DNA from 4 places in the Guptibacillus sedimenti genome. Region 4 is predicted to be linked to each of the others. Evidence: riboswitches for the same ligand, from Rfam matches in the RefSeq annotation. Region 4 holds a riboswitch; each other region holds the start of a gene.
The links. Region 4 has a riboswitch for S-adenosylmethionine ahead of PQ578_RS08045 (sulfite oxidase-like oxidoreductase). Riboswitches for the same ligand answer to the same signal wherever they lie in the genome.
Positions count from the first base shown of each region.

Region 1: another riboswitch for S-adenosylmethionine. It lies ahead of msrA (peptide-methionine (S)-S-oxide reductase MsrA); the one in region 4 lies ahead of PQ578_RS08045 (sulfite oxidase-like oxidoreductase).
Region 2: another riboswitch for S-adenosylmethionine. It lies ahead of PQ578_RS03945 (methionine ABC transporter ATP-binding protein); the one in region 4 lies ahead of PQ578_RS08045 (sulfite oxidase-like oxidoreductase).
Region 3: another riboswitch for S-adenosylmethionine. It lies ahead of PQ578_RS10360 (hypothetical protein); the one in region 4 lies ahead of PQ578_RS08045 (sulfite oxidase-like oxidoreductase).

Region 1 covers NZ_JAQQWV010000003.1:404,923-410,207, reverse strand. Annotated here, with positions in the region: gene PQ578_RS16415 (glycosyl-4,4'-diaponeurosporenoate acyltransferase CrtO family protein) at 1-250, shown strand, start outside; gene fni (type 2 isopentenyl-diphosphate Delta-isomerase) at 231-1,274, shown strand; gene PQ578_RS16405 (Na+/H+ antiporter NhaC family protein) at 1,357-2,760, shown strand; SAM riboswitch class I at 2,841-2,955, shown strand; gene msrA (peptide-methionine (S)-S-oxide reductase MsrA) at 3,056-3,706, shown strand; gene PQ578_RS16395 (hypothetical protein) at 3,748-5,285, opposite strand, start outside.
Region 2 covers NZ_JAQQWV010000001.1:809,547-814,831, forward strand. Annotated here, with positions in the region: gene leuD (3-isopropylmalate dehydratase small subunit) at 1-270, shown strand, start outside; gene ilvA (threonine ammonia-lyase) at 267-1,277, shown strand; SAM riboswitch class I at 1,413-1,522, shown strand; gene PQ578_RS03945 (methionine ABC transporter ATP-binding protein) at 1,682-2,704, shown strand; gene PQ578_RS03950 (methionine ABC transporter permease) at 2,697-3,365, shown strand; gene PQ578_RS03955 (MetQ/NlpA family ABC transporter substrate-binding protein) at 3,383-4,222, shown strand; gene PQ578_RS03960 (L-lactate dehydrogenase) at 4,262-5,212, opposite strand.
Region 3 covers NZ_JAQQWV010000002.1:399,886-405,170, forward strand. Annotated here, with positions in the region: gene PQ578_RS10345 (phosphorothioated DNA-binding restriction endonuclease) at 1-438, shown strand, start outside; gene PQ578_RS10350 (hypothetical protein) at 500-991, shown strand; gene PQ578_RS10355 (DUF456 domain-containing protein) at 1,001-2,116, shown strand; SAM riboswitch class I at 2,256-2,358, shown strand; gene PQ578_RS10360 (hypothetical protein) at 2,458-2,781, shown strand; gene PQ578_RS10365 (DNA/RNA non-specific endonuclease) at 3,063-4,001, shown strand; gene PQ578_RS10370 (hypothetical protein) at 4,395-4,709, shown strand; gene PQ578_RS10375 (HNH endonuclease) at 4,706-5,285, shown strand, end outside.
Region 4 covers NZ_JAQQWV010000001.1:1,620,206-1,625,490, reverse strand. Annotated here, with positions in the region: gene PQ578_RS08050 (copper amine oxidase) at 91-1,440, opposite strand; gene PQ578_RS08045 (sulfite oxidase-like oxidoreductase) at 1,702-2,364, opposite strand; SAM riboswitch class I at 2,446-2,544, opposite strand; gene PQ578_RS08040 (GNAT family N-acetyltransferase) at 2,627-3,091, opposite strand; gene PQ578_RS08035 (GNAT family N-acetyltransferase) at 3,286-3,717, opposite strand; gene PQ578_RS08030 (GNAT family N-acetyltransferase) at 3,859-4,422, opposite strand; gene PQ578_RS08025 (LysE family translocator) at 4,962-5,285, shown strand, end outside.

The DNA.
Region 1 (5,285 bases), on a different contig from region 4:
TCTTACGAAATTTATTGTTGAGACAAGACGTGCAGAAGTGACCCACTGGTTCCTAATTCCGCCTTCCATTTTGTTTTTTTTATGGAATCCAATGAGTATTGGGTTCGTTATGGTTGGGTACGCACTAATTGTTAATCTTCCATTTATCCTGATTCAACGGTACAATCGACTCAGGTTAAAACCATTGCTAAGTAAACAGTTGAAAAAAGAGCAGCGCAGGGGGAATTCCATTGGAACATTTGGGGTTTGAGCAAACAGAAAAACGAAAAAACGAGCATATCGACATCTGTCTTACAGAAGAAGTTGAAGGGGCAGGATTAACGACAGGACTAGAACGCTATCGTTTTAAACACAATCCATTACCTGAGATTGCTTATGATGAAGTGGATATCTCTACTTCTTTTCTAAATAAAAAATTAAACACGCCATTTCTTATAAGCTCAATGACTGGCGGCACTGAACGAGCATGGGAAATAAATAAGCGTCTTGCCAAAGCTGCTGAAGCACATGGCTGGGCACTTGGAGTAGGATCGATGCGTGCAGCGATTCAAGAATCCAAATCCGTATATTCCTTTGATGTGAGAAAATATGCACCAACTATCCCGGTCCTAGCTAATATTGGGGCTGTACAACTTAATTACGGTTTTACCATTGAAGAATGTAAGCGAGCCATTGATTTAATTCAAGCTGATGCGCTGTTGCTTCATTTAAATCCACTACAAGAAGTGTTTCAACCAGAAGGCGACACCGATTTCCAGGATTTAATTGTTAAAATTCGTGAAGTAGCAAAGGCGATTCCTGTTCCGCTTGGAATTAAGGAAGTTGGTATGGGGATTGATGCGAAGACAGCTCAGCGCCTGATTAGCGCTGGGGCCAGCTTTATCGATGTTGCAGGGGCGGGCGGAACGTCGTGGATTCAAGTTGAAAGCTATCGTTCTCATCAAACGATGCGCAGGCAAGCTGCGAAGGCTTTTGAGGATTGGGGGAACCCAACCGCAGATTGTATCATTGATGTGCGAAAGCAGCACCCTGATGTACCAATGATTGCAAGTGGAGGGCTAAAAAACGGTGTGGACGCAGCGAAAGCAATCGCCCTCGGTGCAGATGTTTCTGGATTTGGAAGGGCATTACTTGAAAATGCCGTAAATGACACTGAAGAAGCGCTCTCAGAACAATTGAAACGAATTGAATTTGAATTACGAACTGCTATGTTTGGGATTGGTGCTTCGTCTATTAACAGGTTAAAATACAATAGCGCATTACGTAAGAAATAGTCAGGGCCCAGGCTCTGGCTTTTTTGTTTTTGTATAGGTCGCCTTCTAGCGTGCAAACTAGAGCAGAAGGAGGGCGAACTTATTGGATTGGTTATCTGTGTTTCCTTTTATCGTAGTGATAGTGGTTGCGATCAAAACTAAGCTAGTGATTCCAGGTCTTACAGCAGGACTGTTAACGGCCTCATTTATTTATAAACCGGGCGTAATTAGTGGTTTACAGCAGTTTTATGAGTTTATCATGAGTGGTCTTAAAGATGAGAATAACGTTAAAATCGTTCTTTTTCTCTATATGTTTACCGGGTTAATTGGATTAATGAAATATACAGGTGGAATTAAAGGGTTTGTTCATCTAGCCTCTTCGAAAATCAATACAAAAAAAGGTGCATTGTTTCTTACTTGGATCTCGACAATTGGAACCTTTAGCGCTCCGAGCTTTCGTATTGTAACAGTAGCACCAATCATGAAAGCTCTCCTCAATAAAGTGAAAATCACTCCTCAGGAACTTGGATTTGTGATCGAGACGACTGCAACTCCAGTGATTGTATTGATGCCAATTGCGACTGCTTTTGTTGGATACATGTCGTCTGTTGTTCAGCTTTCTTTAAAAGCAGAAGGCATTGAAGGTGATGGTTATCGCTATTTTCTTCAAAGTATTCCGTATAACTTTTTTTCCATCAGTATCATTCTAATCGGCTTTTATTTAAGTTTTTTTCATCACAGTAAAAAACAAGCGACTGATGCAGGGAATCAAGAGAAGGAGCTAGATGATCAGTGGGAGGACTGTCATCCAGCCGTAGCAAAAGACCTTCCCCAAAAACCGTTCAACTTATTACTGCCGCTTGGAGGAGTCATACTGTTAACTCTTTTTCTTACGTATTGGAGTGGGTATGAAAAAGGCTTTACCTCCTTACTTCAAGCATTCATCGAGGCGGATGTGCTTGATGCCATGGTATTTGCTCTATTAACAACGGTACTACTTACATTCCTTTTTTATTTATTCCAGCGTTTCTCATTAAAGGAACTCGTGACTTTCTTTATTGAGGGAGGAAATGAAATGATGCCAGTGATCGTATTGTTAACGGTTGTGTGGGGGCTAGCGTCATCAACTGAGGCGCTTGGTTTTTCGACATTTGTCACCTCTAATCTTGATTGGATTCCATCGTTATTCGTCCCGCCTGTTTTATTTCTTGTAGGTGCGTTTATTTCGTATTTCATTGGTTCGTCGTGGGGAACTTGGGGAATTTTAATGCCGCTTGGTATTTCGTTAGGCTATTCAACCGGAACCGATCTTCCTCTGGTCATTGGAGCCGTATTTGCTAGTGGGACATTTGGGGCTTTTTCTTCACCGTTAAGTGATAATACGAATACAATAGCGAGAATTTTAAAGTTAAACCCAATGACATATGCTAAATTTAAGCTAACTCCTGCTCTTATTGCAGCAGGGACGGCTGCAGTAGGATATTTTATTATTTCTTTTGTAATCTAGCTTGAGCACTTTTCTATTGACAACTGTTTTAATACCATTTATTATTGAGATTAACTTAATAATCCTTTATTTAAAGGATCTTCTTATTCAGAGAGGTGGAGGGACTGGCCCTTAGATACCTCGGCAACGGACCAATGAACATTTTGTTCATGCGGAACCGTGCCAATTCCTGCGGCGAAAGTCGGAAAATGAGAAGAGGCTCGGATTATCCAAACCCTCTTCTGTTCGGGCAGATGAGGGTTTTTTGTATGCATTCTCATCTGGAAAATTGTTTTAGTAGAGGGAGTGAACGATCTTGCATACACTAATGGATAACGACACTAGAAAACAGCAGCTTATTAAAAGCCTTCTTCAAAAAGGAATTTATAAGAAGGGTGAAAAACAGCTTTATATGTTAACACTAAATGAACTGGAAAACATATATGTTCGATCTGAAAAAATCAATACGATAACTGGAAACGGAGTGGTCAAAGTGGAGCAAGCAACATTTGCAGCAGGGTGCTTTTGGGGTGTAGAAGCACTATTTCAACAATTAAACGGCGTTATTTCGACATCAGCAGGGTTTACTGGTGGTGAAACAATTAACCCTACGTATGAAGATGTTTATTCTGAGTTAACAGGTCATGCAGAATCCGTGCAAGTTGAATACGATCCTTCCCTCATTTCTTATGAAGAGCTTGTGGAAGTGTTTTTTGAAAATCATAACCCAACTTCTTTAAATAGACAGGGAGAAGATATTGGAACCCGCTATCGCTCAGCGATCTTTTTCCATTCGAATGAGCAGGCAGAAATTGCATTAATTGCAAAAGAAAATCTTGAGCGTTCCGGGCGTTTTAAGAAGCCTGTTGTCACTCAAATTGTTCCAATCACTTCATTTTATCGTGCTGACGAATATCACCAAAGTTATCTTGCTAAGCGTGGACAGTCTTCATGTAAAATTTCGTAACACAAAAAAGCTTTTCCTCAATAGTATGAGGAAAAGCTTTTTTAGTTTGGTTGGTTTACACCGATTTGATCAAGAAATATCTTTCCTTTTGGAGAGGCGTTAAACTCAAACGTGATGGAATCAATCTCATCTAGCTTCAGAAGTCTGTTTTCCTTATTGAAAAGTTGTATCGGAATGTTAAACGTTTGAAGTACGGGTTCGGTAGGTTCACCGTAACGCCGTTCTTCAAAAAATTTTGTTTTTGTATGCTGAATAGGGAGTGCCCCGTGCATTGGCATAATATCACTTAATAATACGCTGGATGACTCACCGTTGGCCGAGCTTAAAGTTACCCTAAAATCAACCGGCTGTTGATCTTCTGCTTCCGATACGTTTGCTGCAGTAAATGTTAGTGAGCTATTCGGTTTGAAATTATATGGATCCTGTAACGGTTTCGTGAGATCTAGTGAGTAAGATGCATTTTTTGAATAGGATTGATCCCATTTCAAAAACACACCGTGAGTTCCTCTTTCCTTATCTCTACGAAATTCAAGTTCCCCTTCATACCACTGAATAAAGCTATTGGCTTCTATATCAATATAAGGGGATGTTGCGGTTAGCACGTTCACATCTTCCTCAAAATCACTTAAAATATGGTAAGTGGGATCTTCGTATTTACTAATATAAGTTGTCTTCGGTAACCACTCAAGTGCATATCGATAATCCTCAAACATTGGCTGATAACGATCATCTTCATGAAGAGTTGCTTCAAGAAAACCGGATACGTAAGTGCTTGCAATCTGACGCTGCTCATTGCCTTCAAGTAAAGGCTGTTTATTTAATAATAATGTAAAAGGGAAGTACGTATCATTTTCTCCCCAGGTGGTGTTAAATTGCCCATGATTAGCACCATCAATATAAAGAGACGATTTCATCGCATTTTCGCTACCTGTTAATTGAATACCGTTATATTGGCGATCTCCTTCAAATTCAGATAAGTCACTATCATAAGAACCACCAAGCAATAAATAGTTTACATCATCAACTTCAATTTTACGATCAGAGAGAGTTTGATAATCGGTTGGAGCCAGTGCAATTACGGTTTCAATCTTGTAGTTAAAGTCAAAACGCATGTTAGCATTGTTTGGATAGCGATCAAGTTCATTGAATTTTGCGGCAAGGATAGCTGCTTGTCCCCCGCGAGAGTGACCAATTAATGCAATGTGATCCATATCAACTTTATTGAAAAATTGGGTATCTTGTTGTGTCGATAGTGATTCAATTTCTTCAATGTGCTTTAATAATAGCCAGGCTCGGCCATTAATATCTCCAGATAGACCTCCTGACCATGAGGAGTTAAAGAAGTTTTCATCAACTGATACGGTCAAAAACCCTCTACTTGCAAGGAGCTCTCCTAAATAATTGTAGCCTTCATCTGAAAAATCTTCCATTTTATGATTTCCATGTACGATAAGAACGAGTGGGAAAGGCCCCTCACCTTCTGGCATAAATACACGGCCGTTTAGTGGAACATTAGCATCTTTAAAGCCCCAAAACCATTCCCGTTCTTTAGACCATTCTCCAATCATGCTTGAAGCGT
Region 2 (5,285 bases), 810 kb from region 4:
TATAACAACTGTGTAAAAAATGGTATCCTTCCTGTTGCGCTTGATCAAGAAGTTATCGCTGAGCTTTTTCAAAAGGCAAAAGACGGATACGAGCTTCAAGTTGACCTGCGAAAACAAGAAGTTCGTGATGGAGAAAGCATTCATGCTTCTTTCAAAATTGATCCTTATTGGAAAGAAATGCTGTTAAATGGTTGGGATGAAGTATCTCGTACGTTGTCCCTTGAAGAAAAGATTAAATTGTATGAAGAAAAACAACTTGTAGGAGAGTGAATGACGTTGGGAATTACCAGGAGAAATATAACGTTCATGTCGTAGAAGCAATGGAGAATTTGCTGGAGGCGGTTCACCGTACACCGCTTCAGCAATCTACAACGCTGAATGGGTTTACAAATAAAGATGTCTTCTTAAAGATGGAGAACCTCCAACGAACGGGGTCATTTAAACTACGCGGTGCTTACAATAAGGTTGCCTCACTAACGGAAATCGAAGCCGCTCGAGGAATCGTTGCCGCTTCAGCAGGTAACCATGCTCAGGGAGTAGCGCTATCTGCGAAGGAGCGAGGCATCAAAGCAAAGATTTATATGCCGATTCATACCCCAACAAGTAAAATTGAAGCGACCCGATCTTATGGCGCAGAGGTTGTACTTGAAGGCGAATCCTATAACGAAGCGTTTAGTGGAGCGGATCGAGAGCGTGTTGAAAAAGGGGCAACATTTGTTCATGCGTTTGACGACCCTGTTGTTATGGCAGGACAAGGAACCGTTGCACTTGAAATGATGCAACAATGTCCTGACTTAGATACGATTCTTGTTCCCGTTGGAGGTGGAGGATTATTAGCAGGAATGGCGCTGGCAATAAAGTCGTTCTTTCCTCACGTCAAAATCATTGGAATCCAGGCTTCGGAAGCATCTGCGACATGGAATCGATTTAAAGGTACTGGTCCTCTCGTTCTTCAATCAGTAAAATCGATTGCCGATGGCATCTCTGTGAAGGAAGCAGGAAAACGAACGTATCCAATTATCGAAGAACTCGTTGACGATATGATGACTGTTTCTGAAGAAGAAATTGCTGCTGCAATCGTCTTTATGCTTGAAAGACATAAGACACTTGTTGAAGGCGCTGGTGCGGCATCTGTCGCGGCTGTCTTGTGTAAATCAAGCCGGTTGGAAGGTAGCAAAATTGGGGCTGTTGTGAGTGGAGGAAATGCTGATCTTGAGAAATTAGCTCTTTACAAACAACTTTCTGAGCGAACAAAAACCATCAGGCGAATCAGCTGATGGTTTTCTCTTGGTTAATAACAGTTAATATGTTTGATTATTGTGACTTTTTGCTCAGTAATTGACACTCATAAAGTACCATGCTAGAATTCAATTTAGCACTTAACCACAGTAAAGTAATTTTAATTTTATAATCTCTTATTCAGAGAGGTGGAGGGACTGGCCCTATGAAGCCCGGCAACCGTCAAACGACTCGTTTGAAAAGGTGCCAATTCCTGCAAAGCGATTGCTTTGAGAAATGAGAGGAAGACATTGATTGATAACATGCCTTTCTACTCAAAGTAGAAGGGCATTTTTAAAATCATTTTTTTTAAGTGCTTCAAGGTAAAGAATAAAAGCATGGGACTAAAGTCCTTTTTCAGGAAGCTGGTACAACATGCAAATGCATAAAGGATGTGAGACATGTGATTGAGCTTAAAGGCATTAATAAAACCTTCTTTTCGAAGTCTGGAAAGGTAGAGGCCGTTAAGAATGTTAACCTTTCAGTGAAAAAAGGGGAAATCTTCGGAGTTATCGGATACAGTGGCGCCGGAAAAAGTACGCTAATTCGGATGCTCAACCTGCTTGAGAGACCGACGGACGGTACGGTCACGGTGGCAGGAAATAATTTATCCTCTCTTAAAGGAAAAGATCTACGTGCGGCAAGACAGGAAATCGGAATGATCTTCCAGCACTTTAATATTCTTTGGTCAAGAACAGTGCGTGATAACATCGCGTTTCCACTCGAAATATCAGGTGTTTCCAAAGAGAAACGAATGAAGCGTGTCGATGAATTAATTAAGCTTGTTGGACTTGAAGGACGAGAAGCCGCTTATCCATCACAGCTAAGTGGGGGACAAAAGCAGCGTGTTGGTATTGCGCGAGCGCTTGCGAATAACCCTAAGGTATTGCTTTGTGATGAAGCAACATCTGCTCTAGATCCTAAAACAACGGATAGCATTCTCGAACTTCTGACAGAAATTAACCAGAAACTTGGTTTAACTATTGTCTTGATTACCCATGAAATGCACGTTATTCGTAAAATTTGTCACCGAGTGGCAGTGATGGAGAACGGTAGAGTAGTTGAGAACGGTTCAGTACTTGAAGTCTTTCATCATCCGCAAGAAGAAATAACAAAAGATTTCGTGAATCAGTTAAGTGAGCCTGAAGAAATGAAGGAATCGATTGCACATTTAGCAGCAAGCCAGGAGGGTGAACTCGTCCAGTTTACGTTCCTCAAAGGTAAAACGGGGTCACCGCTTGTAACAGAGTTAATTCGTCAGTTTGATATTGAAGTAAACATTATTCAAGGAAAAATCTCTCATACGCAAGATGGCCCTTATGGTAAGCTATCTGTCTTTCTTAAAGGTGAACCGACTGTCGTCGAAAGTGCACTGAAGTATGTTCGTGAGCAAGGTGTAGAAGCGGAGGTGATTACGAATGGTTGAATCACTATTTCCTAATGTGAACTGGGAATCGATGTGGGAAGCGACTATTCAAACAGCTTACATGACGGCAATTTCCGTGCTAGCAACGTTTATTCTCGGTATTCTTCTTGGACTACTATTGTTTCTAACCGGAAGGGGAAACATATGGGAGAACAAGTTTGTTAATAGCATTATTGCTGGAATCGTAAACTTATTTCGCTCGATCCCGTTTATCATTTTAATCATTCTACTCATTCCGCTTTCTGTTTACATTATTGGAACGATGCTTGGCGCGAATGCAGCTCTTCCAGCTCTTATTGCAGGTGCGGCACCATTTTATGCGCGAATGGTTGAAATTGCTCTTCGGGAAGTGGATAAAGGTGTGATTGAAGCATCTCAGTCAATGGGGGCATCGAATGGGGAGATTATATTTAAAGTTCTCCTTCCTGAAGCAATGCCAGCCCTCATTTCGGGTATTACCGTAACGGCGATTGCGCTTGTAAGCTACACCGCAATGGCTGGTGTGGTTGGTGCAGGGGGACTTGGGAACCTCGCTTATCTTGAAGGCTTCCAAAGAAACAATCCTGACGTGACGCTTGTTGCGACCGTATTAATTTTGGTTATTGTTGCGATTCTTCAGATTGCTGGAGATTTAGCAACGCGAGTTATAGATAAACGATAAAAAAAGGAGAGAATATCATGAAGAAATTTTTATCCCTATTTGCAGTCCTTACTCTTGCAGTACTTGCAGCGTGTGGCAACAATAGTGGAAACAGTGAAGGATCTGGAGAAGGCGAAGATTCAAAGAAAATCGTAGTAGGTGCTTCAAACATTCCACATGCTGAAATTCTTGAAGAAGCAAAGCCGATGCTTGAAGAAAAAGGCGTAGAGCTAGAAGTTAAAACGTTCCAGGATTACATTCTACCGAATAAGACGCTAGCAAATGGTGAATTAGATGCAAACTACTTCCAAACCATTCCTTATATGGAGTTGCAAATGGAAGAAAACGATACTTATGATTTTGTTAACGCTGGAGGCATTCACATTGAGCCAATCGGTGTTTATTCACAAGATTATAAGAGCTTAGAGGAGCTTCCCGATGGTGCTCAGATCATTATGAGTAACTCTGTTTCTGACCATGGACGTATGCTTTCTTTACTCGAAGCCCAAGGACTTATCACACTAAAAGAAGGCGTGAAGGCTTCTGATGCAACAGTAGAAGATATTGCAGAAAACCCTAAAAACATTGATTTTAAAACAGACGTAGAAGCTTCACTTCTTCCACAGATCTACCAGCAAGGTGAAGGTGATGCGGTTATGATCAACACAAACTATGCGATCGATGCGGGTCTAAATCCTCAAGAAGATGCCATTGCTCTTGAAGATTCCGACTCACCTTACGTGAACGTAATTACTGTCAATAAAGGTGATGAAGATAACGAAGCGATTCAAGCATTAGTTGAGGTTTTACATTCTGATGAAATTCAGAGCTTTATTGAAGAAGAATATGATGGTGCTGTCGTACCGGTAGACGAATAAGAAAAAAAGGTTCTCCGTCATTTGACGGAGAACCTTTTTTTAATGCTGGAATACTGGCTTCATTGCTTCTTTTAGCGTTTTGGCAGAGTGGTGCAATTGATCTAGCTCAGTTTGATCAAGATCAAGTTCAATAATCTCACGTATACCGTTGTTGTTCACAATCGCAGGTACGCCGATATACAAATCATCTAAACCATACTCACCTTCAAGGAGCGTAGATACAGTAAGGATTGAGTTTTCATTTCGAATAATCGCTCGCGTTAACCTTACAAGCCCCATTGCAATGCCGTAGTATGTCGCTCCCTTACGATTAATAATATGATAAGCGGCATCGCGCACATTAACAAAGAGTTTCTCAAGGTCTTCTTTTGCCTCTGGTTTATCTTTAATGAGTGACATGACTGGTCGACTACCAATAGAGGCATGACTCCAGACTGGAAGTTCGGTGTCGCCGTGCTCACCGAGAATATAACCATGTACATTTCTAGAATCGACATTAAAATAATCACTTAGTAAATAACGGAATCGAGCGGTATCAAGTATCGTGCCTGAGCCGATTACGCGTTCTTTCGGTAACCCGGAGAACTTCCATGTTGCATAAGTAAGTACGTCTACTGGATTCGTTGCGACGATAAAAATCCCATCAAATCCACTTTCCATTACGCTTGATACGATCGTTTTAAAAATGGCTGTATTTTTATCGATAAGGTCTAAGCGTGTTTCGCCTGGAGCCTGATTCGCACCTGCAGCGATCACAACGATGTCAGCGGTTTTACAATCCTGATAGTCACCAGCCCAAATTTTCATAGGAGCGCCAAAAGGTAGACCGTGATTTAAATCACGTGCTTCTCCTTCTGCCTTTTCTTTGTTTACATCAATTAATACAAGTTCATTTACTAGTTCTTGATTCAATAACGAGAAGGCGTAGCTTGTCCCGACAAATCCTGTTCCAATTAATGCAACGCGTGTTGTTTTTCCTTCGTACATCATCTTCACCTCTGCTAGTAGATATTGTCTTCATAAGCATCATAACGTATCCCGATCGTTATTAGTGTGATATACA
Region 3 (5,285 bases), on a different contig from region 4:
CATATTGGACTGGATCTAGAATATAAAGGCAAGCGTTCAAGAGATCCTTACTTCAGAGAAAGAATATTAACAGCCTATGAATATAGTTGCGCAGTTTGTGGGTTTAATGTTCGACTTGGAGACAAGCTTGTTGGCGTGGAAGCCGCTCATATTAAGTGGCATCAAGCTGGTGGGCCTGATGTTGAAAACAATGGGATTGCGCTTTGTTCCATGCATCATAAACTATTTGATCGAGGAGTCTTTACGTTGTCAGAGGAGAATAGATTTCTCGTAGCTGAGGAGGCACATGGGACAAGCGGTTTTCAAGAGTGGCTACTTCAATTTCATGGTAGGGGTATTCGACGTCCCATCCATCCGGATTACTTACCAAAGGATCGCTTTTTGAACTGGCATGTTAGGGAAGTTTTTAAAGGGCCGGAGCGGTATTTGTATGGTTAATGGTTAGGGTATTGATATTTATTAGATTCATCCGAAAGTTTATCTATGAAGGGGTGACAGGATGAGTAAGATAGAAAATGAGGTTAAAATTGCAGAGAAATTAAAATTTTGGGAAGAGCAAGACCATATTAATAAAGAGTTAATACCTAGAGTAATAAGTAATTATGATAAGATTTCAGATTTGACTTATCAATTAGAAAAAAATTTGGATTTCCTCGCAAACTTACAAGTGAAAATAGATAAAAGTAATGAAAATGTAAGCAATGAGATAAGGATTTTAAAAAAGGAAAATAGTATTCTTCAAAATAGAATTGAAGAGCTACAGAAAGAACTAATATTATATAAACAGGTTTTCAGGTCTATTAATGAAAATAAAATTGCTGTTTCAAATTCACAAGACAACGGTGAAAGAAAATCAACAGAAAATTTAAGGACGATTCCAAAGACTCGTCAAAAAAAGGATGAATCAAAAGGGTTAATTAGAGAAAATACCTTTATGAAAATTGGTATTACTAGTTCAATAGTAATTTCTATAATTGCTCTAGTAGTTTGAGGTGAGAAAATGAAATCTTATTCTTTACTTAATTCTTTAAAAGAAATTCCAAAAGTTGAATTAACTAAGCGCTATAAAAAAAATCATGAGATGATTTCTTTACTAGATTCTTTGAAGAATAAAGATGTTATAGTGCAATCAACAATTTACTCATCGATCATAGGCTATCAGATACTTGAAACAAGAAATATACCGGATGATTTATTTGATGCATATGCTTCCCAATACCCAAAAATGTTTAGTAGTGGAACGTCCTTATACGACAAGTATATAGAGACGATGGATAGTGGAGAATATTCTGTCCTGGGTCTGGTAAATGCAATTAAAGGTAAATTTTTTGAGTATCATGTTAAAGATGAGTTATCCATCCGTTATCCAGATTTTGATTTTTCGATATCACCTCTTGCAAACCAACCATTATGGGATATAAAAGGTGTTAACTCTAAAACAAATGAGGAAGTTTTTATTCAGGTAAAAATGATGACTTCAGAAAATTCGTACGATCTAACAAATACTATGCTAGAGAACCCAAACATTTATTATGCCACAAGCTCCGAGATTAGGGAAAAAATTCTTCATCAAAAACCTGAATTAGAAGAGCAATTCATACCGATAGAAGTTTCTAATTACGAGTTTACAATTGGTGTTAAAGATGGATTAGAAACTTTGAAAGAAAACATGGGAATTGATGTTCCAGATGAAGTTTTTGCTTTAGCCCCATATTCGACAGAGATCGTTTTAGGTGTGAGATTGTTATATGATCTGGCTTTAGTGAATAGAGATTTTAGACGTATAAAAACAACAGAAAAGGCACGTTTGGCAGCAGTAAAGGTTTTAATACTTTTTTCAAGGTTTGGTGTAAATACTATTCTAGGAATCGCAGGTTCTTCACTTGGAACAGTTATAACACCGGGAATAGGGACGGCAATAGGAGGAGTTAGTGGTGTAATAGTAGGCTCTATGATAAACAAGAAAATTGCCCCATATTCTCTGGAATTAGCCTACAAGCTGTTATACATTGACGAAGAAGATATGTTTTATTATAAAAATATAGATAAAGTTCATGATTTAGCCTACGAATATAGAAACGAAAGATTGTCATTACAAAGTATAAACCTAGTGTAGAGTTTGAATCTTATGCCCGCGATATTATTATAAGGTTAGAAATTATTTCGAACTTCAAGATGCAAATAAAATCGTGGCCTTTTAAGTATTTTATTTTGATACTTCTTGGATTATTAAATATACTTATACCAACTAAATAAGGTTATCAAGAGTGAACGAGAGTACGGGCTCTTTGACTTCACAGCAACCTGCCAGGCGGTAAGGTGCTCCAACCTGCAAAGCATGGCTTTGAATGATAACGCACGGATAGCGGAGGCTCTTTGTTGCATTCATTTGCAATGAAGGGCCTTTTATGTTTATTTGTTGAATACCTTGTTTATAACACTAAGGGGGATGAGTTTGTGAATGTTAATCGATTTGCACGAAGCGTCATGGCGAAAAGTTATGATGGGGAAAGTTTTTTATTACACGTGGCAGAAGTCATGGAGCGTCAGCTGAAGGAGTGGGACGCAGCGTATGAAGTGGTCGTTATGAAGCTGATTGACTATGAAGTCGTGATTAAAAAGGAAAATCGTTCTTATGAACTGTTGCTTACTGAGAAAGACTTGCTTTTGCTACAACAGACATCACCTTATGCACTGGATCGTTATTTGTGGCAGGCATTCGAGAAGCAGGGGCTTCCGATTGTGAGAGGGAATGGGGATTATATTGAAAGTATGATATGAGTCAATGTTAATAGAAGATGATTTTGCCAATTCATTTTGATGATTCGAAATCGTGGATGTTTGGGGAATAGATTTGGAAGCTTTTAAGCATAAGCTGTAAAACTATTTTTTGAAATGAATCGTGTATTCTTTCTGAATGCTTTTGAAGTTATTTATTGTGGTAAAATTAAACTATTAAAGTAATGGATAATAAAAGTGGTAGAAGAAATATGGATCTTGTTTTACTTTTTCTTTTGATTTTTTAACATTACGAAATTTCCCTATTATAGGAGCGTTCTAATATGAAAACGAAAATGAACTATTTCATCTTATTTTTAACGATCATTTTTATAGTTGGTTGTACCAACTTAGAAGAGGCATCCAATAAAAATGCAGAAACAGATACACAAGAAGTAGGTACAGTTGAAACAAATGAAAATAGTGAAAAAGAAGAAACGAACACTGCGGTTGCTGATGAACCAGTAGAAGAGGAAACACCAGACCCAACAGATGATGAACAGTTCGCAGGATACGAACTTATTGAAGTGGATGGTGGAGATTTGTCTGGACATCGAGAACCTAACGTCGTTGTTGATATTGGTTACGGTGACCGTGAATATTGGGCATTTACGAATGAATACGGACAATTAATACGTGTCGTTGCTGACGAAATCATTCTACAAGATGATCGTAACGAACCTGTATTATCGTCTGGACGGTACTATTCTGATGAGGCCAAGGTTCCGGGCGTCGAAAGTGACGTGTTAGACGAAGGACATATTATTGCTGATTCTCTAGGAGGGGTATCGAATGCTTATAACATTACCCCACAAGAGAGTACACTTAACCGACATGGTGATCAAGCTTATATGGAAGACGCGATCCGTAGCGCAGGTGAAGCTACTGATTTCGAAGCCATTATCACCTATTCGGATACAGAAAAGCAGATACCTTCAAGTTATGAGTACACGTATACGTTGAACGGAAATGAGATCGTTGATACATTTGATAATGTGAACCCTGATGAAGTTAACGCATCGCTCGGCTTAACTGAGAGTGAGCCTGACGATTCAACTCCTTCAGACACAGAGGGTGATATTTCTAGTATTGATACAAACGGGAATGGGCAAGTGACGATTAAAGAAGCAGAGGCAGCAGGTTATAGTATGCCGATCATGAGTGATCATTGGTTATATCCTTATATGCGTGATAATGATAATGACGGTATGGTAGGTGAATAAGAGTCTACGCTTCGCCGGGACGGTTCTCGCATCGCCGGGACGGTTCTTATGATGCGATATTTCGAAAAAAGGTAGAGGAGTATTAATTATTAGTATAATTGATGCTCCTTTTATTTTGGAGATGGAATCGTTAGAACCGTCCCGACGATTCTCTAAACAGCATAAGAGGTTCATAGAAATAGTCCTTTTCTCTTGGTAGAAAAGGACTATTTTTGTGGAATGCGTCGAAAGACATAGAAAAGAAGGGAAAGAGAGGGTATTCTAAGTTTAGAAATTAATGGAAGAAATGAGAGCTGGCATTTCTTGCTCGACAATACAGCGGCTATACCTAACTAGACGTACACATAGACTTCATTTGTGGTGAAACGAGGTTTGGTCGAAAAGGAGGTTGCGGTGCTAAACGAACTAGAAGAATTTAAACGTTATTTAGAGCGTATGAAGTATCGGGCAGAAGCCGAGGCGTTGGAAGCGTATCTAGGAAAGGTAAGGGAAGCTAGATTTGATATCGATGATAGTAAACGAGTCTTTGATCACCATCATTCGACTTACTCGTCGAATTGGAACGGCGAGGCGCGCGAAGCTTATGAAACCCTTATCGGAGAACTGGAACACGCAACTCAAAGTGTGTATGCGGTTCATGAGGAACTGACCTCTGCGATTAACGAAGAAATCGACCGACTTCTTCAGAAAGCGGAGGGCTTGAAGTGACGAGAATAGCGATAAAATCAGAACAATTAGATCAGCTGGCAAGCGGCATCCAAGATGCCGAGCGAAAAGCAGATGAAGCAATCAGCGATTTTAAATGGAACTATCAATCTCTTCTAATGAACATCACGGGCGCGAACACCGGTAAAATTGATGCCCTTCAAGCGGAGTTACAATATGAAATGCGCAAATACCGGGACAAGCTCCATGACCTGCAGGCGGCAGTGAAATTAACTGAGAGAAAAATGACGGAAGAAGATCACTCGCTTTCGGCAAAGTTTGGCCTTATGGCATTAAAATTCAGTGGTTTAAACAAGCTGTTTCAGAATTATGATCCTATCACGGGAGAAGCATTAAGCTGGAGTGAACGTCTCTTTGGGAAAAATCCACTGACGGCTTCATATGATGGCGCATTTGGAGAGATGTTTCCGTACCTCCAATATGCCCTGAACCCACAGGTCATCCAGAGTAGGATGAAGCAAACGTATGAAAGTGTCGTCCTCGATCCTTTATCAAAAACGACGACTTATCTAGACGAGGTACGCCAGGATGTGTCACATAGTGTAGTCAGGTACTCAA
Region 4 (5,285 bases):
GTTTATCTTACGATCCAAGAAGAAAAGCAATAGCCAAATGGCTATTGCTTTTCTAGTGGGTATGTTAGGCTACCCGATCATTTATTTACCTTAACTATTTTGCATCTTTCTACGAACAATCAGACCGGTTGCTGCCATTGTTGCAAGAATCGCTGCAACAATCCATTCGATTGGCATTTGCTGTTCAGCAGTTCCACCCATACCTGTTTTCGGCATGTCTGTAGGCATTGCTTCCATAGAGAATTTATCCGGGAATTGATCTACAAAAGCTCCTGATAAACCTTTTGCCGGCATATACATATGTGCGTAAGCTTCACGAACAGAATCATAAGCAGCATCATAATCTTCCATCGTATAGTTATCAAAAGCAGAAATTAGCTGGGTAACGTGCATTTGAAGTCCTTCAGATAATGCACCCGCTTCTAGTCTTCCTTCAGTAGCTGTTTCAAGGAAGCTTGAGAAATCAGCTCGATAGTTTTCTAATGCTTTCATCGCTGCTTCTTTTGCTTCTTCATCTTCAGCTCCTGTTGCTTGAACGTACTCAACAAAGTTACCGATATGTCCAGACCACATTTCTTTAAATTGATTTCCTGCTTCCTCACCATAGACGGAAGTAATAGCAGCTGCGAGATCATCCGTATTCTCACTTAATGCAGCAGCAGAAGCATCGAAGTCTTCAGATCCGTCAATACCGTTTTGCATCGTCATCATAGCAAGCCCAGCATGCTCAGATAAAAGGTGACCTAGTGTTGCACGAAGATCCGATGCTGGCGTTACGGCTTTTGTATTTTCGAATTTATCCGGAAACTGGTCAGTAATAGCTCCAGAGAATCCTTTAGCAACCATTTGCATGTGTGCAATAGCCTCACGTTCTTTCTCATAAGCCATTTCATAATCTCCAGCTACATAGCTATCGAATGCGCCTATTAATTGATTAATGTGGGCCTGAAGTCCTTCGGATAACGTATCGGCTTCTAGACGTTCACCAGTTGCATTTTCAAGGAACATGGAGAAATCTTCTTTATAGCCATCTAAGCTATCTAGTGCTTTTTGTTTTGCATCTTCATCTTCATTCCCTGTTGCTTTCACGTAATCAACAAAGAATCCGATATGATTACTCCAGATTTCATTAAATTCAGCACCAGCTTCTTCACCGTAAACAGATGTAATCGCAGCTGTAAGATCTTCTGTATTTTCACTTAAGGCTCCGGCTGAAGCTTCAAAATCGGCAGATCCTTCAGCACCTTTCCTCATTGTTTCAACTGCAAGATAAGCATGCTCACTAAGTAAATGACCAAGATCCGCACGAAGATCAGCTCCTGGGGTTTCAACTGTTGGCTTGTCCATTTGCTTCTCGTGATCAGCAGCGAATGCTCCTGCAGTTGGTATTAGAAGCGAAAAACTAAGTGGAACAATTAGAAGCCCTTTTTTCCAGTCAATCACTTTCTTTTTCATATTCTTGTTCGTATTCATTTTCAAATCCACTCCCCTTAATTTTTGATTTACACTTAGCTAACGGAGAGAAGATCAGTTTGGATCATTCTTTTTTTATATTTTTTGTGATTTCTATTTTATTCGATGTAAAAAAAACAGCAAACCCCCTTTACACCGGGGTTTGCTGTTTTTTTAGTTTATTATATTTTTTAAAAAAGTAGAAATACAGCAAAGCTCATTATCTAGTATTCATTGGTTTTTAATAATTTAGTCGAAATCCTTTTTCTCCCATTCGTCTTCAGGTATACCTAAATCCTCACCTGAAAAACGTTCTTCTTTAAATGGATCAGCATGATTATGAAAACCATTTTGTTCCCAAAAACCAGGTGAGTCCGCCTCAATAAATTCAATCCCTCTTATCCACTTAATACTTTTCCAAAAATAAAGGTGTGGAACGACTAGACGTAACGGCCATCCGTGTTTCGCTGTTAACTGCTCTCCGTCGATCGAGTGAGCAAGCATAACATGATCATCTAATAAATCGGTAAGGTGAATATTTGTCGTGTAATTATGGTCTCCATGAAGCATGACATGATTCGACTCAGGCTTAATATCGAGTTCTTTTATAAAATCCTTCATCAACACGCCTTCAAACGTATTATCAAAGCGAGACCATCGGGTAACACAGTGTATGTCACATGTCACCTTTTTCTGTGGTAATGCAAGCAGTTCATCATAGGAAAGAGAGAATTCACTCGCTACGTTTCCAAACACCTTTAAGTCCCACGTTGTCATATCATAAGTTGGTACATCCCCTTCATGGAGAATAGGGAATCTTTCCGTTAATACCTGTCCTGGAGGGAGACGATCTCCATACTTTTCGTTTGCTTTAGGTACTTTCATTTTCCGAATACGATCCGCTTTCTTCATAGACTTCACACCTTCCATTTTTTCATATGTAACAAAAAAACTCTTCCAATATAGGAAGAGTTCAGTCTTTAACAGAGCTCTCCCTCATCTTCCAGAGCTAAAGCTCTGCTGGAATTAGCACCTTGTTTATCAGGTTGCCGGGCATCAAAGGGCCAGTCCCTCCGCCTCTCTCGATAAGGAAAAAAACATGTAATTGTGATTCATTCTATCGGTATCCTCCATAAATTGCAATTCTTTTCTAGAGGGGGTGATCTCCCATCTGCTAATCTAGTTCTTTCTGCATCTTAATAAAAGGGTAAACCCCTCCATTTGTATGTTGTTCAAAAGAATCAATTTTTTGAAACCCTGCTCTTTGATAGACTTTAATTGCCCTCTCATTGAAATCTGCAACAGACATAACGAGTGATGATGGTCTATACAATTCAATCGCTTTTTCTATGCCAGCTTTTAAATACTCATATCCATGACCATTCCCTACCAAACCTGGACTCATCCCAAGTCCGATTTCAACTTGGTTATCTGATTTAAGAACGTAACTAAAAAAACCTATAAGCTGGTCCTGGCGATAAACGCTCCAGTAATGTGGATTATTAGCTGCCTCTTCTCGAAACTCATACAAATCTTCAGGATCCTCATCCATATTATAAAATGAGTAATCACCGGTGTATTCCCACGAAATGACTCTCGCTACATCTTGGTCACTCATTTGTTTAAAAATATAGTTCATTCTTTCCCTCTCCTTCTTTGTACTCATAGGAAAAGCCCCATGCCGGGAAATGCATGGGGCTCACACTTTATATTTTAAGGGGGACAGGAACCGGGGAAGTTCCTGTAAAAACAGTGTAGCAAGTCCCAGGGGAATGCTGATTGATTATGAGTTGTTTTTCACATTCTTTTAATAAATGAAAAGAACGTGGCCAACTATTTATAAACCATGATCGTTTGAAGTTCTCGAAAACCAATGTCTTTATAAATGTATTTTGCGAAGTTAGAGGAATACACATTCAAACGAATCTCCTCATATCCCTGTTCTTTGAAATTTTCAATACTCGCTTGCACAAGCCGCTTAGAGTACCCCTTTCCACGAAACTTCGGAAAAACAAATACATCGTAAATGAAACCATGTTTGCTTTCTGTAAAGTAATCCGTGTTTTCTCCAAGTAGTACCCAACCAGCAATTTCCCCTTTATCACGATAAATGAGGTGGTAACCACCTCGATCAAGTATGGAAGATACAATTTCAAGTGCTTTCTCTTCTTTTACGATCCCTGGATTTGTCGTTCCTTCGTTAACAGATTGAATGGAATTCGACAAAATAAAATCTCTTTCTTCGATTGTCGCTCGTTCGATCACACTATTCCCCTCCATCGCCAAAATCTCTCGTTAATCGTTACTTCTTGATAACAGAATCTAGTTCCTTCTTATTAATTGATTCCTTTATTATCCAAACGATCAAATCATCATTACACCACTAGCTCTAGCATAGGTGAAATTCTACTCGGTCGTTATGGCATAAACATAGGTATCGATTAACTGACTCCTATCTACTGATTGACTATTATTTTTTAAAATTGCCTCAAGCTGAAAGAAACATCGTTCTGCTACCTTTCGACTTTTCCAATTTTCCGCATTGCAACGGATTTCAATTCTTTTCGCACGAAGTTCTCGAATCGCAAATCTAACAATTCCCTGAACAGCCTCCGTCATATATCCCTCTCCACTATAGTTGGAATCAATCCAGTAACCGATTTCAAACTTACGAACATTCCAGTCAATGCGATGCAAACCAGAAGAGCCAATGAACATACCAGATTGTTTATGGAAGAGCAGCAGCCGTAAGTCTTCTCTTTTTAAGAAAGCTGCGTGAGATTCTCGAATATTCGCTTCAACATCGGCTTCTGACTGACCATTATGCGCAAACGGCATATATGGCTTAAGTTCGCTTAACGAGGCATCAATCGACTTATGCACTGCTTTGCCATCACCTGGCAACGGATAACGTATATGTAAACGATCCGTGTAAAATTCATTAGGAAAATCAAGTAGAATCGGCTGCATGAAAAAAGTCCTCCAAAAACTCTAAAAGATGTCAGAATTATACCATTAATGAGAAATCTGTCAAGAAAGATACCCTTTTCTTCTAATCTTTATCTTTGTTTTTCGTCGATCTAGAAATTCTCCTGAAGTACTGATTTTAGCTAATGTTTGTCTTTCCTCCGCTCTATACTTATGAGAATGTCCTTGCAGGAATTATTTAAGACCATAGGATAAGGAGTAATGATGTCCGATGATAGACTCTATTTATACATCGCAGGGTGTCATTTATACGATTCTGATTGAAAGCGCGAATGTCGGATCACCTCCTTGTGGCTTCGCAAGGGGTGATCATATGTAGAAGTTCCGGCATGTCTCTTTTTTCCATATCATGAAGTAACAACGTCTCGGAAAGAAATTTGCCAATCTTCTAGAGTTTTCTCCCTTCAGATAGAGTGGTCTAAATTTCGAATATTAGGTGGCTGCTCTTTCAAACGAGTCTTTATACATTTTCCCACCTCCTATATACTAATAATTAGATGCCGTTGAAAGGAGAATTTGTGTTGGATGTTCCACTCATTTTATCATTTTTAGGAGCTGCCGTTCTCTTAACAATCATGCCAGGTCCTGATAATTTATTTGTGTTAGCTCAAAGTATCACTCAAAATAAAAAAGCAGGTATCGCTACCTCCCTAGGGCTTTGTTCAGGGCTTCTCGTGCATATTTCAGCTGCAGCTGTCGGAATATCCGCGATTCTTTATCAATCTTCATTTGCCTTTACTATCGTGAAATTAATCGGGGCTGCTTATTTACTGTACATGGCTTGTGAAGCTTTTAAAGAGCGAAACGAATCGTCAATGCTTCAGAATCAACCATCTCGAACTTAT